Diaphorobacter ruginosibacter: one gene and its partner. The protein of the gene in region 1 interacts with the protein of each later gene in a pairwise test. Links are inferred from orthologs where the notes say so. Each region holds a gene or a part of one and is shown in the gene's direction. Other genes may lie near its edges.

The links.
Region 2: the proteins of H9K76_RS22080 (region 1) and H9K76_RS03115 interact in binary tests that used the Escherichia coli proteins (3 or more experiments, as listed by UniProt). The link is inferred for Diaphorobacter ruginosibacter from one-to-one orthologs.

Annotation. Positions count from the first base shown.
Region 1 is NZ_CP060714.1:4,903,075-4,909,412, forward strand. What follows is about bases 1,641-4,349. They hold H9K76_RS22080 (PTS sugar transporter subunit IIA), read left to right. Parts: upstream 1,641-2,615; coding sequence 2,616-3,083; downstream 3,084-4,349. Other genes in these bases: H9K76_RS23545 (phosphoribosylaminoimidazolesuccinocarboxamide synthase), read right to left, coding at 1,641-1,699; hpf (ribosome hibernation-promoting factor, HPF/YfiA family), read left to right, coding at 2,069-2,425; hprK (HPr(Ser) kinase/phosphatase), read left to right, coding at 3,175-4,131; fur (ferric iron uptake transcriptional regulator), read right to left, coding at 4,247-4,349. Also shown: more of H9K76_RS23545, read right to left, coding at 779-1,640; more of fur, read right to left, coding at 4,350-4,678; H9K76_RS22095 (outer membrane protein assembly factor BamE), read left to right, coding at 4,756-5,331; dapB (4-hydroxy-tetrahydrodipicolinate reductase), read left to right, coding at 5,482-6,309; H9K76_RS22105 (MotA/TolQ/ExbB proton channel family protein), read left to right, coding at 6,331-6,338. UniProt on the Escherichia coli protein: Seems to have a role in regulating nitrogen assimilation.
Region 2 is NZ_CP060714.1:654,944-661,887, forward strand. What follows is about bases 2,434-5,748. They hold H9K76_RS03115 (sensor histidine kinase), read left to right. Parts: upstream 2,434-2,809; coding sequence 2,810-5,548; downstream 5,549-5,748. Other genes in these bases: kdpB (potassium-transporting ATPase subunit KdpB), read left to right, coding at 2,434-2,791; cobF (precorrin-6A synthase (deacetylating)), read right to left, coding at 5,524-5,748. In the rest of the region: potassium-transporting ATPase subunit KdpC, read left to right, coding at 18-701; more of kdpB, read left to right, coding at 707-2,433; more of cobF, read right to left, coding at 5,749-6,357; cobM (precorrin-4 C(11)-methyltransferase), read right to left, coding at 6,354-6,944. UniProt on the Escherichia coli protein: Member of the two-component regulatory system KdpD/KdpE involved in the regulation of the kdp operon. KdpD may function as a membrane-associated protein kinase that phosphorylates KdpE in response to environmental signals.

The DNA of each region.
Region 1 (6,338 bases):
AGCGGCTCGAGCCCGCGGGCCAGGCACCGTTCGATCTGGCCATCCCCTTTCGCAAGGAGCAGGTGCAGCGCAACGGCAAGTACGTGGTGCAGGCGCAGGTCACGCTCTACAACGAGCTGATTTTCTACACGCCGGGCGTGAATCCGGTCATGCAGGACCCCGCGTTCCAGCGGGTGGACGTGATGCTGGAGCCCTACGTGCGCACCGATGCCACGGTCAATGCAGCGATTCCCTTCGCGCAGACCCACTGGCGGCTGTTGAGCGTGGGAGAGAATGCCGTGACGCCCGTGGCTCCGGCGGCAGAAGGCGCGGTTCCGGCCTTCCTCCAGTTCCAGCCGGCGGCAGGGAAATTCCCCGCAGGCGAATCGCAGGGCGATTTCGTCGGTTCGGGCGGCTGCAACCGATTTCTTGGAACCTACAGGGTGCAGGGCAAGTCGCTGCGGCTGCAACTGACCCGAACGTCGATCCGCCTGTGCCTGGATGGCGGAGGCGATGAGCCTGCATTCCTGAGCGCCCTCGCCGAAGCGCGGTCTTTCGTGCAGCGCGGACGCGAACTGGAATTGCAGGATGAGGATGATAAGCCTATTTTGCAGTTGCGTGCGCAGGAGGGGGCATGGCGGGGTTCGAGCCCTATGAGCCGCCGAACTCGCCGCAGTGATTGGGTTGCTGGCTGGTTCAGTTTCTGCTCTGTCCTCAAAAAGACCTCCGCAACAAAAAACCGCCCCGGCCATGCAGCGCGGAGCGGTAGTTCGTCGGAGGTATCTGGCGACCGGACCGGTCAGGCGGTCAAACGTTCCAGCGCTTCACGGTACTTGGCAGCGGTCTTGTCCACCACTTCGCGGGGCAGGCGCGGCGCCGGTGCCGTCTTGTCCCATGGCTTGCCGTTGATGCGCACGGACTCGAGCCAGTCACGCACGAATTGCTTGTCGTAGCTGGGCGGATTGGCGCCGGCCTTGAGCGCCTCCTCGTAGCCTTCGACAGGCCAGTAGCGCGAGCTGTCGGGCGTGAGCACCTCGTCCATCAGCACCAGCTCGCCCTCGGGCGTCAGGCCGAATTCGAACTTGGTGTCGGCAATGATCATGCCCTTCTGCAGGGCGATGGCGGCGGCCTTCTCGTACAGCTCGATGCTCACGTCGCGGATGCGCGTGGCCAGTTCCTCGCCCACGATCTCCACGGTGCGCTCGAATGTGATGTTCTCGTCGTGCTCGCCGGCCGCGGCCTTGGCTGCCGGGGTGTAGATCGACTGGGGCAGCTTGGCTGCGTTGGTCAGGCCCTCGGGCAGCGGCACGCCGCAGACCGAGCGCGATTCCTGGTATTCCTTCCAGCCGCTGCCGGCCAGGTAGCCGCGCACCACGGCTTCCACTGGAATGGGCTTGAGGCGCTTGACGAGCATGGAGCGGCCGGTGACCTGGGGCACTTCGGAGGGTGTCACCACGCTCTCGGGTGCGTCGCCGGTCAGGTGGTTGGGCACCACGCCCTGCAGCTTGTCGAACCAGAACAGCGCCATCTGCGTGAGCAGTTCGCCCTTGCCGGGGATGGGCTCGCCCATGATCACGTCAAAGGCCGACAGGCGGTCGGAGGCCACCATCAGGATGCGATCGTCGCCCACTGCATAGTTGTCGCGCACCTTGCCGCGCGCGAGCAGCGGCAGCGAGGTCAGGGCGGATGTATGCAGAGCGGAAGAGCTAGGCTGGGTCATTGCGGTTTTCAGGCAAACACAAAAGGAAAATCCCGCCGGGCACGCTGGGCCAACGTGCTGTGCCGGGTTGGGACGGGACGTGAGGGATGATTTTACGCCTTGCGCTGCAGGAGTCCGGTTTGCGGGAGGAGGCGGCTCGCGGGGCGGGCGGTGCAAGGTACCACCCCGGACAACTTGGCATTGTGACCGTTTTTTTGCAGCTTGGCATCTGTAACAGGTAACCCGGGTATCCCGGCAGGACACGCGTTGATTTTCACCATCGCGGCGCGCATAGTGAAGCCAACATGAATGCATTCAAGTTCGGCTGTCCCGCCCCCTGATTGCCAGGGAGCAGGGCGATTTCAACCCGTGCGTCACAGGAGACGTTTTATGAACTTGACGATTAGCGGACATCATCTTGAGGTGACCCCCGCGTTGCGCAGCTACGTGACTTCCAAGCTGGAACGCATTACACGGCACTTCGATCAGGTGGTTGATGTCAAGGTGCTGCTGACAGTCGAAAACCAGAAGGAAAAGGACAAGCGGCAGCGAGCGGAATGCAATGTCAGAGTGAAAGGCAGCGATCTTTTTGCGGAATGCGCCCATTTCGACCTGTATGCGGCAGTGGATGAGCTGATCGACAAGCTCGATCGCAAGGTGATGAAGTACAAACAGCGTCTTCAGGATCATCAGCCGGCGGTGCGCCGGGCGACGGCGGAGTTCGCTGTGGCAGCCTCGGCGGCCTGAGCGACAAAAGCCCCGCAAACGCCCTCGAACCACGTATCGCGCGCGACTGATACATAATGCAACCCCATTTATCAGTCGCGCCCACTTCTCTTTATTTCGAGGGTTGGATACGCAACCGCCTTCCAAGGCGGTTTTTTGTTGCTTATAGTAAGTCCTTTAGGGTTTACGCTTGACGCGCATAATTGCCATCATGAATCGTCTTGCTTCCATACTGCCTCCGGCCCAGGTTCTGGTTGGTGTCGACGCCACCAGCAAGAAGCGGGCCTTCGAAGAGGCGGGTTTGCTGTTCGAGAGCCAGCACGGTTTGTCCCGTGCACTGATCACCGACAGCCTCTTCGCCCGAGAACGCCTGGGATCCACGGGGCTTGGACACGGCGTGGCCATTCCCCATGGGCGCATCAAGGGCTTGAAATCGCCCATGGCTGCGGTGTTCCAGCTGGCCCACCCCATCGGTTTCGACGCACCGGACGAGCAGCCGGTCTCATTGCTGATCTTCCTGTTGGTCCCCGAAGCGGCCACGCAGAAGCACCTGGAAATTCTCTCGGAAATCGCCGAATTGCTGAGCGACAGCGCGCTGCGCGAACGCATCAAGACCTGCTCGGACGCGACGGAACTGCACGGCCTGATCGCCGACTGGCGATCGGCGCAAGCGGCCTGATTTCCCTTCCGTGCGCCGGCTCCGGCGCCAGCCGCCGGGTTCCGAGCAAGCCGGGCGGTCCTGATTCCCTAACAAACCAGTCAGGAATAGCGTGAAACCCAATCTTGTCAGTGCCGACGTCCTGTTCGAAGAGTTTCGCAGTTCCCTGAAGCTGGTCTGGGTCGCCGGCCTCGGCGCATCGGCCCGTCGCTTCGACGAAGAGGCGGTGCGTGCGGCCCGCTCGGGCGCCGACCTGGTGGGCTATCTCAACTACATCCACCCCTTCCGTGCCCAGGTCATGGGGGAGCGGGAAATCCGCTACCTTTGCAACGGCACCGAAGACGACTGCAAGCGCCGGGTCGCGCGCATTCTCACGCTCGAGCCGCCCGTGCTGATTCTTGCAGACGACCAGACGGCGCCTGATGCGCTGCTGTCGCTGTGCGAGCGTGCACAGATCCCGCTGTTCGCCACGCATGAGTCGTCGGCCTTCGTGATCGATGTGGTGCGTGCCTATCTCTCCAAGCACTTCGCCACGCGCACCACGCTGCACGGCGTGTTCATGGACATCCTGGGCATGGGCGTGCTGATCACCGGCGAGTCGGGGCTGGGCAAGAGCGAGCTGGGCCTCGAGTTGATCTCGCGCGGCAATGGCCTGGTGGCCGATGATGCGGTCGATCTGTACCGCATCAACCAGACCACGGTCGAGGGCAAGTGCCCCGACCTGCTGCAGAACCTGCTGGAGGTGCGCGGCATCGGCCTGCTCGATATCCGCGCGATCTTCGGCGAGGCGGCGGTGCGCCGCAAGATGCGCCTGAAGCTCATCGTGCACCTGGTGCGCAAGGAAACGCTGGAGCGCGACTACGAGCGCATGCCCTATCAGCCGCTGACCCAGGACGTGCTGGGTGTTCCGGTTCTGAAAGTAGTGATTCAGGTGGTTGCGGGCCGAAACATCGCCGTGCTGGTCGAGGCCGCCGTACGCAACACCATATTGCAACTGCGCGGCATTGATACCTACCAGGAGTTCGTGGAGCGCCACCGCAAGGCCATGGCCAGCGGCGTCCAGCCCTGATCCTGGCCGTCAACGTATTCCAGGCGAGCAACAAAAAAGCGAAGCAGGTGCTTCGCTTTTGTCTTTGGGAGGGAGCCGTTGCCGGTCCCCTGTTCCTTTTGGCGCTCGTGCAGGTTCAACGCCCGGCGTTGGCGCGCTTGGCGCAATCCGAACACTGGCCGTACAGCGACATCGAGTGATCCTGGATCACCCAGCCCTTCTGCTTGGCGATGAGGTTCTGGCGCTTCTCGATCTCCGCGTCGTAGAACTCCTCGACCTTGCCGCAACCGGTGCAGACGAAATGGTCGTGGTGCTGGCCTTCGTTGAGTTCGTAGACGGCCTTGCCGCTTTCGAAATTGCTGCGCAGCAGGATGCCGGCCTGCTCGAATTGCGTGAGCACGCGGTAAACGGTTGCAAGGCCGATGTCGGAACGTTCTTCCAGCAATACGCGGAAAACGTCTTCGGCCGTCATGTGGCGCTGCTGCCCTTTCTGGAAGATGTCGAGGATCTTCAGGCGGGGAAGCGTTGCCTTGAGGCCGGTGCTTTTCAGTTCGTCGATATTCGTCATGACAAGGTCTTTCGTTTGCCTAAGGCGCGTTAAGGCCCGGGGGATTCCAGCCGCTACAATGGGCTGATCATATCCCTATGGCTTTAACCATGTTCGCTCCCGCCCGTTACGGCGTCCGTTGTGGCGCAATCGTTTTGCTCAGTGCCGGGCTGGCCGCTTGCGGTAGCTTTGACAGCGCAAGCCATCGTCTGGCCAGCGCCATCACACCATACAAGATCGATGTTGTGCAAGGAAATTTCGTCTCCAGGGAACAGGTCGAGGCGCTCAAGCCCGGCATGGGCCGCCAGCAGGTCAAGGAGATCCTTGGCACGCCCCTGGTCACGCCGCTCTTCCACAATGATCGCTGGGAATACGTCTTCACGCTCAAGCGTCCCGGCATCGAGCAGCAGACCCGCAAGCTGACCGTGTTCTTCAAGGATGACGTGCTCGATCGCTACGAAGGCGACGAGATGCCGACCGAGGCCGATTTCGTTTCTTCGCTGGCATCCAAGGCCTCGAAGAACAAGGTGCCGAACCTGGAAGCCACGGAAGACCAGCTCAAGCGCTACGCGCCCAAGCCCGATGCACCCGTCTCCGTGGTCGACAATCCCGGCAACGAGGCTCCATCGGCACCGCTGCCCGCCAGCTACCCGCCGCTGGAAGCGCGCAAGTAATCCGGCAGAGCCAGCAGGGCAGGCCGCAACGGCAACCTTTTTCGGGCAATCTTTTCCCCGCTCCTGCCAGGCAGGCGGCACGCATCGGAAGGCCACGGGCCTGCAGCCGGCCGCCCGGGGCGGGAGCAACGACAAAAAGACAGACTATCCATGACCGCTCCTTCACATTCCCGTCGCCGCGTTGCCGTGGCTGGTGCTTCCGGCCGAATGGGCCGCATGCTGATCGAGGCCATCCGCCAGAGTGACGACTGCGTGCTGGCGGGGGCCCTCGACGTTGCGAGCAGCCCGGCCGTCGGCACGGACGCCACGGCGTTCCTTGGCCATGCGAGCGGCGTGCAGATCACGGCCGACCTGCATGCGGGGCTGAAGAACGTGGACGTACTGATCGATTTCACGCGCCCCGAAGGCACGATGAGCCACCTGGCGGTCTGCGAGGAGCTCGGGGTGCAGATGGTGATCGGCACCACCGGCCTCAGCGAAGCCCAGAAGGCCCGCCTCTCCGAAGGCGCCGCGAAGATCAGCATCGTGTTCGCCCCCAACATGAGCGTGGGTGTGAACGTGGCGCTCAAGCTGCTGGAGATGGCCGCCCGTGCAATGAACGACGATGGCTACGACATCGAGATCATCGAGGCCCACCACAAGCACAAGATCGATGCCCCCTCGGGCACGGCGCTCAAGATGGGCGAGGTGATCGCCAGGGCGCAGGGAACGCATCTCGCAGATCGCGCGGTGTATGAGCGCTATGGCGAAACCGGCGCGCGCAAGGCCGGAACCATCGGCTTTGCCACCGTGCGTGGCGGCGACATCGTGGGCGACCACACGGTCCTGTTCTGCAGCGAAGGCGAACGCATCGAGATCGCGCACAAGTCCTCGAGCCGCGCCGGCTACGTCCGCGGCAGCCTGCGTGCCGTCGGCTATCTGGCGGACAAGAAGAACGGCATGTTCGACATGTTCGACGTGCTCAAGCTCAACGACTGATCCACACAGACGGAGCGCACCATGAACGG
Region 2 (6,944 bases), 4.2 Mb from region 1 along the record:
AATTCATCATGAACACAATGGTTCAAACACGTGCCCATGGCGCTGACCGCCAGGGCGACACTTCATGGGGCAGAACGCTCGCCCAATGCGCGCGCGCCACGCTGGCGCTGTGCATCGTGACGGGGATGGCCTATCCGCTGCTCACCACGGTGGTTGCCAAAGGCGTCTTCCCGCATGCGGCAGAGGGCAGCCTGATACGGCAGGACGGCCGGGTGGTGGGCTCGGAGCTGCTGGGGCAGTCGTTCACGTCGGCAAAGTATTTTCAAGGCCGTCCCAGCGTCACTTCGGCGCCCGATCCCAAGAATGAGGGGGCGACGATCAGCGCCCCCTACAACGCGGCGCTGTCGGCCGCCAGCAACCAGGGATCGACCAGCAAGGCGCTGGCGGATGCCGTGGCTGAACGCGTTGCGGCGTATCGCCAGCTCAATGGCATGGCGGCGGACGCCCCCGTGCCGGTGGATGCGGTGACGGCATCGGCCTCGGGCCTGGACCCGCATATCTCCGTAGCCAACGCGAAGCTGCAGGCCGCACGCGTTGCGAAGGAGCGCACGTTGCCGCAGGACGTGGTGGCGAGGCTGGTGGAAAACAACACGGACAGGCGTGACCTGTGGCTGCTGGGCGAGCCGCGCGTGAACGTGCTGGCCCTGAACCTTGCGCTCGATGCGCTGGGTGGCCCGGCCGTGAAGGGAGTGAAGGAGTGATCAAGATGTCGAGAAAAGATGTTCCGCTGCCGCTGTTCGATCCGTCACTGGTGCGCGGCGCGCTGGAGGATTCGTTGCGCAAGCTCACACCGCGCGCGCAGTGGCGCAATCCGGTGATGTTCGTGGTCTACCTGGGCGCGGTCATCACCACGCTGCTCTGGATCGAGGCGCTGCGCGGCAATGCGGAGGCACCCGCGGGCTTCATCCTGTCGATCGCGCTGTGGCTGTGGTTCACGGTGCTGTTCGCCAATTTCGCGGAAGCCCTGGCCGAGGGGCGCAGCCGGGCACAGGCGGCGAGCCTGCGCGGCATGAAACGCAACACCGTGGCCAAGCTGCTCACCAAGCCACGTTTTGGGGCGCAATGGTCGCCGATTCAGGCCAACGAACTGCGTGCGGGCGCCGTGATCCTTGTGGAGGCGGGAGACACCATCGCGCTCGATGGCACGGTGCTCGAAGGCGTCGCATCGGTCGATGAAAGCGCCATCACGGGAGAATCCGCCCCGGTGATCCGGGAGGCGGGCGGCGATTTTTCTTCGGTGACGGGCGGCACGCGCGTGCTCTCGGACTGGCTTGTGGTGCAGGTCACGGTGAATCCCGGCGAATCCTTCCTGGATCGCATGATCTCGATGGTCGAGTCGGCGAAGCGCCAGAAGACGCCAAATGAACTGGCGCTGTCGATCCTGCTGGTTGGACTGACGCTGGTGTTCATGATGGTGATCGTCACGCTCAAGCCGTTTTCGGCATTTGCCGTGGAGCAGGCCGGAGCGGGCTCCGTTGTCGGCCTCACGGTGCTGATCGCGCTGCTGGTGTGCCTGATCCCCACGACGATCGGGGGCCTGCTGTCGGCCATCGGTGTGGCAGGCATGAGCCGCATGATGCAGGCGAACGTGATCGCCACGTCGGGCCGTGCCGTCGAGGCTGCGGGGGACGTCGACGTGCTGCTGCTCGACAAGACCGGCACCATCACGCTCGGCAATCGCCAGGCCAGCGATTTCCTGCCGGCCTCCGGCATCTCACCGGCACAACTGGCGGATGCTGCACAGATGGCATCGCTTGCCGACGAGACACCCGAAGGCCGCAGCGTGGTCGTTCTCGCGAAGGAGCGGCATGGCCTGCGCGAGCGTGAATTGAGTGCCCTGAATGCCACCTTCGTTCCGTTCACCGCGCAGACACGCATGAGCGGCGTGGACATGCGTGACGCCACCGGACCGCGTGCGCTGCGCAAGGGCGCCGCCGATGCGGTGAGAAAGCATGTGGAGGCACTGGGCGGCCAGTTTCCCCCCGACGTGCAGAAGCTCGTCGAAGAGGTCGCACGTCGCGGCAGCACCCCGCTGGTGGTGGCCGACAATGCGCGTGTGATGGGCGTGATCGAGCTGAAGGACATCGTCAAGCATGGCATCCGCGAGCGCTTTGCCGAGCTGCGCCGGATGGGCATCAAGACCGTGATGATCACGGGCGACAACCCGCTCACCGCCGCAGCGATCGCGGCCGAGGCCGGTGTGGATGATTACCTGGCCGAGGCGCGGCCCGAGGACAAGCTGCAGCTCATCCGCTCGCAGCAGGCGGCGGGTCGCCTGGTGGCCATGACGGGTGACGGCACCAACGATGCGCCAGCGCTCGCGCAGGCCGATGTGGCCGTCGCGATGAACAGTGGAACGCAGGCGGCGAAGGAAGCCGGCAACATGGTGGACCTGGACAGCAACCCCACCAAGCTCATCGAGGTGGTGGAGACCGGCAAGCAGATGCTGATGACGCGCGGGGCGCTCACCACGTTCAGTGTGGCCAACGACGTGGCGAAGTACTTCGCGATCATCCCTGCGGCCTTCGTGGGCACCTACCCGCAGCTCGCATCGCTCAATGTGATGGGATTGCACAGTTCCGAATCGGCCATCCTGAGCGCCGTGATCTTCAATGCGCTCATCATCATCGCGCTGATCCCCCTGGCGCTGCGCGGCGTGCCGTACCGTGCGGTGGGCGCGGCGGCACTGCTGCGCCGCAATCTGCTGATCTATGGCGTGGGCGGGTTGGTCGTGCCGTTCGTCGGCATCAAGCTGATCGACATGCTGCTGGCGGGCGCCGGGATGGTCTGATGCTACGCTGTCGCTGATATGCCCCGTACGTCCAACGACATCGACAAGGAGATAGACGACCTGCGTCCCGATCCGGACGCGCTCGTCGCGCGGCTTCAGGCCGAGCAGGCGAGCGCGCATCGAGGGAAGCTGCGCATCTACTTCGGCTCCAATGCCGGTGTCGGGAAGACCTTCGCGATGCTGGGTGCCGCGCAGCGCGAGTCGCAGGCGGGGCGCTCCATCGTGGTGGGGCTGGTCGAGACCCATGGCCGGGCCGAGACCGCGCAGCAATTGCACGGGCTACAGCAACTGCCGTTGCTGGACGTTGTCTACCAGGGCAGGCAGCTCAAGGAGTTCGACCTCGACGCGGCGCTCGCGCGGCGCCCCGACGTGCTGCTGCTCGATGAACTGGCGCACAGCAATGTGCCGGGCTCGCGCCACGCCAAGCGCTGGCAGGACGTGGAGGAACTGATCGATGCGGGCATCGACGTGTGGACCACACTCAATGTGCAGCATCTTGAAAGCCTGAACGACGTGGTGGGCGGCATCGTCGGCATCCGGGTGCGCGAGACGGTGCCCGACCACATCTTCGACGATGCCGATGAAGTGGTGATGGTGGACATCTCGCCCGACGAGCTGCTGAGGCGTCTCAAGGAGGGCAAGGTCTACCACCTGGAGCAGGCGGAGCGCGCGTCCAGGCATTTCTTCCGGCGCGGCAATCTGCTGGCGCTGCGCGAGCTGGCGCTTCGCAGGACGGCGGATCGCGTGGACGAGGACATGCGCGACTACCGGCGCGAGCGATCCATCGGCGACGTCTGGCCCACGCGAGAGCGACTCCTGGTGGGAGTGGGCGGACGTGCCGGTGACGATGCGCTGGTGCGCCAGGTGGCGCGGCTTGCCCGGCGGCTCGATGCCGACTGGCTGGTGGTGTATGTCGATGCACCCCACCGGCAGCACCGGCCGCGCAGCGCACAGGCGGCGGTGCTGAAGACACTGGCGCTTGCTGTGCGGCTGGGAGCGGAAACCGCCACGATTCCCGGTGACGACGTGGCCCTGGCGCTGGTGAACTTCGCGCGGGAGCGCAATGCCAGCCATCTGGTGCTGGCGCAGAGCGCGCGCTCCGCCTGGACGCTGCTGCGCCGGTTCGCGCGCAGCCTGCCGGAGCGCGTGGCGGAGATCGATTCGAGCCTGGACGTTCTTGTGCTCTCCACGCGTGGGCAAGGGGCCGCCAATGGCCATGCGGGCCAGGCGCACCCGGCGCGCGAGCCGCTGCCGGTGCGTAAGCCGGTGCGCTGGCGGGGCTATGTGGGCGCCACGCTGGCCTGCCTGGCCGTCACCGCGCTCGCGGAAATGCTGCTGCAGGTGTTCGATCCCGCGAATGTGGTGATGGTGTTCCTGCTGACCGTGATCCTGAGCGCGCTGCGCTGGGGACGCGGGCCCGGCGCGTGGGCCGCGCTGCTGGCCGTTCTGTGTTTCGATTTCTTCTTCGTGCAGCCGCGAGGCTCGTTCAGCATTGCCGACACGCAGTACCTGTTCACCTTTGCCTTGATGCTGGGTGTGGCGCTGGTGTGCGGCCAGCTGATGGCGCGGCTGCGGCACGAGGCGCATGTGGCGGCCGAGCGTGAGCGGCGCGTGGGAGCACTTGCCCGGCTGGCGCGCGACCTGTCGGGGGCGCTCACGCAGGAGCAGGTGGCGGAGATCGCCTTGGGCACGGTGTCCGGTGTGTTCGATGCGCGTGCAGGGCTGCTGCTGCCTGATCCGGGAGAGCGGCTGCAACTGGTGGCAGGCAGTGCGGTCACGCCCGACGTGAGCCTTGCGCGCTGGAGCATGGAGCATGGCCAGATGGCCGGGCGCGGCACCGATACGCTGCATGCGGCCAGTGCGCTGTATGTTCCGCTGCAGGCGCCCGTGCGGGGGCGCGGCGTGCTGGCGCTGGAGATGCGCTCGCCCGCGCGGCTCGACGTGCCGGAGGAGCGGCGCCTGCTGGAGGCCTGTGCCAGCCAGATCGCCCTGGCGCTGGAGCGCGTGCATTTCGTGGAGGTGGCGCAGCAGACACAGATCGTGATGGAGGGCGAGCGCATGCGCAACACGCTTTTGTCTGCCGTCTCGCACGATCTGCGGACGCCGCTGACCAGCATCCTGGGGGCCGCGCAGGCAGCCTTGCCGCATGTGCCGCAAGGCCCCGGGCACGAGATGCTCGTGCAGTTGCGCAATCAGGCCCAGTCCATGCAGCAGCTGGTCGAGAATCTGTTGGCCATGGCGCGTATGCAGCAGGGCGGCGTGCATCTTAAACGCGAGTGGATTCCGGTCGAGGAGCTGGTGGGAAGCGCCTTGCAGCAGTTGCGTGACAGGCTTGCGGGCCATCCTGTGCGCACGGATCTGCCTGCGCATCTGCCGCTGCTCAGCATCGATGGGACGATGATGGAGCGCGTGCTTGTGAACCTGCTCGACAATGCCTGCAGGTATACACCTGAAGGTACCATTTTGCGCATCGCCGCGCGTGTCGAGTCGACGGTGAACGGTGCGGAGCAACTGGTGCTGAGCATTGCCGACAGCGGACCTGGCCTGCCTGTCCAGATGGCGGAGAGCGAGTTGTTCGAGCCTTTCACGCGTGGCGTATCCGAATCGAGCATCTCCGGGATCGGCCTGGGACTGGCACTGGCGCGGCGCATTGTGGAGGCGCATGGCGGCACCTTGACGGCGCATTCCGCTGAGCCGGGGCCTGGGGCTGTATTTGCGATCGCGCTGCCGGTTCAGGCGCAACCCGACGTGGAGTGAGCGGGCGACCTGCGCAGCAGGTAGATGTCCATGATCCAGCCATGCCGCGCACGCGCTGCGGCGCGTGTCGCAGCGATGCGTTCCGCCACTTCGGCAAGCGGTCCATGGTCCAGGAGTTGCTGCGGCATGCCCAGATAGGCGCCCCACCAGATCTGGACGTCGTGCGCCACGTCGGATGGAAGCACAGCGAAGCTGCATTGGCCGTCGAGCATCACCATGAGCGTATCCACGCCCGCAGGCCAGCCGTGCTCGCGCAACTGGCGGCCCGTGGTCACCACGAAGGGCTGGCCGATGTCGTTCACGGGAATGGCATGTGCCGCCGTCAGGGCCTGCATGGAGGTGATGCCGGCCACCACCGTGATGCGCACCGGTGCGGGCTGCATGCGGGCGGCAATGCGCAGCGTGCTGTCGTAGAGCGAGGGGTCACCCCACACCAGCAGGGCCACGCGCAGGGCGTTCCGCCGGGACGGGTCGACGGCGCCCCGTGCCAGCGCATCGGCCATGGCTGCCTGCCAGCGCATGGTGATGGCAGCATGCCATTCATCCACCTGCACCAGATAGTCGTCGCCCTGGCTGCGGCGCACTGGCATGTCGAATCCGGCAATATGCACCGCCGTGCCGGGCGCCAGTACTGCATCGCACAGCGATTGGCGCAGGGCAGCCAGTTCGGCCTTGTCCTCGCCCTTGTGGGGCAGCAGGATCAGGTCAGCAGCGTTCATGGCGCTGATCGCCTGGCGCGTGAGGTGATCAGGGTTGCCTGTGCCGATGCCGATCAGCGTCAGTTCCACGGGCGGCAGTGTGGTGCTCATGCCTGCGCCTCGGGTAACGGGCGATCGGTGGCGGTGTCCACGGCCGCTCCGTTGCCGGGAAAACGCGGCTCGGTGCCGAGAGGGCGGTAGCGGCGGTCGTAGTCGGCGGCGTAGAGGCGGCTTTCTCCAAACTCCTGTGCGGAAATGCTGCGGCCCACCAGGATGATGGCCGTGCGCTCCATGCTCGTGGCGACCGCCTGCGCGAGCTCGCCCACCGTGGTGCGCACCACTGTTTCATCGGGCCAGCTGGCGCGCCAGACGATGGCGGCGGGACAGTCCGCACCGTAGTGCGGCAGCAGCTCGGCCTGCACCTTCGTGGCGACGTGGATGGACAGGTGAATGGCCAGTACGGCACCGGTGGCCGCGAACGCCGCGAGGTTCTCGCCCTCGGGCATGGCCGTGGCGCGGCCCGATGTGCGTGTGAGCACCACCGATTGGCACAGGCCGGGCAGCGTCAGTTCCGCGCCGAGCGTGGCCGCCGCTGCGGCAAACGACGGTACGCCCGGCGTGACGGTGTAGGCGATGTCCAGCGCACGCAGGCGCCGCAATTGCTCGCCCATGGCAGACCAGACAGACAGGTCGCCTGA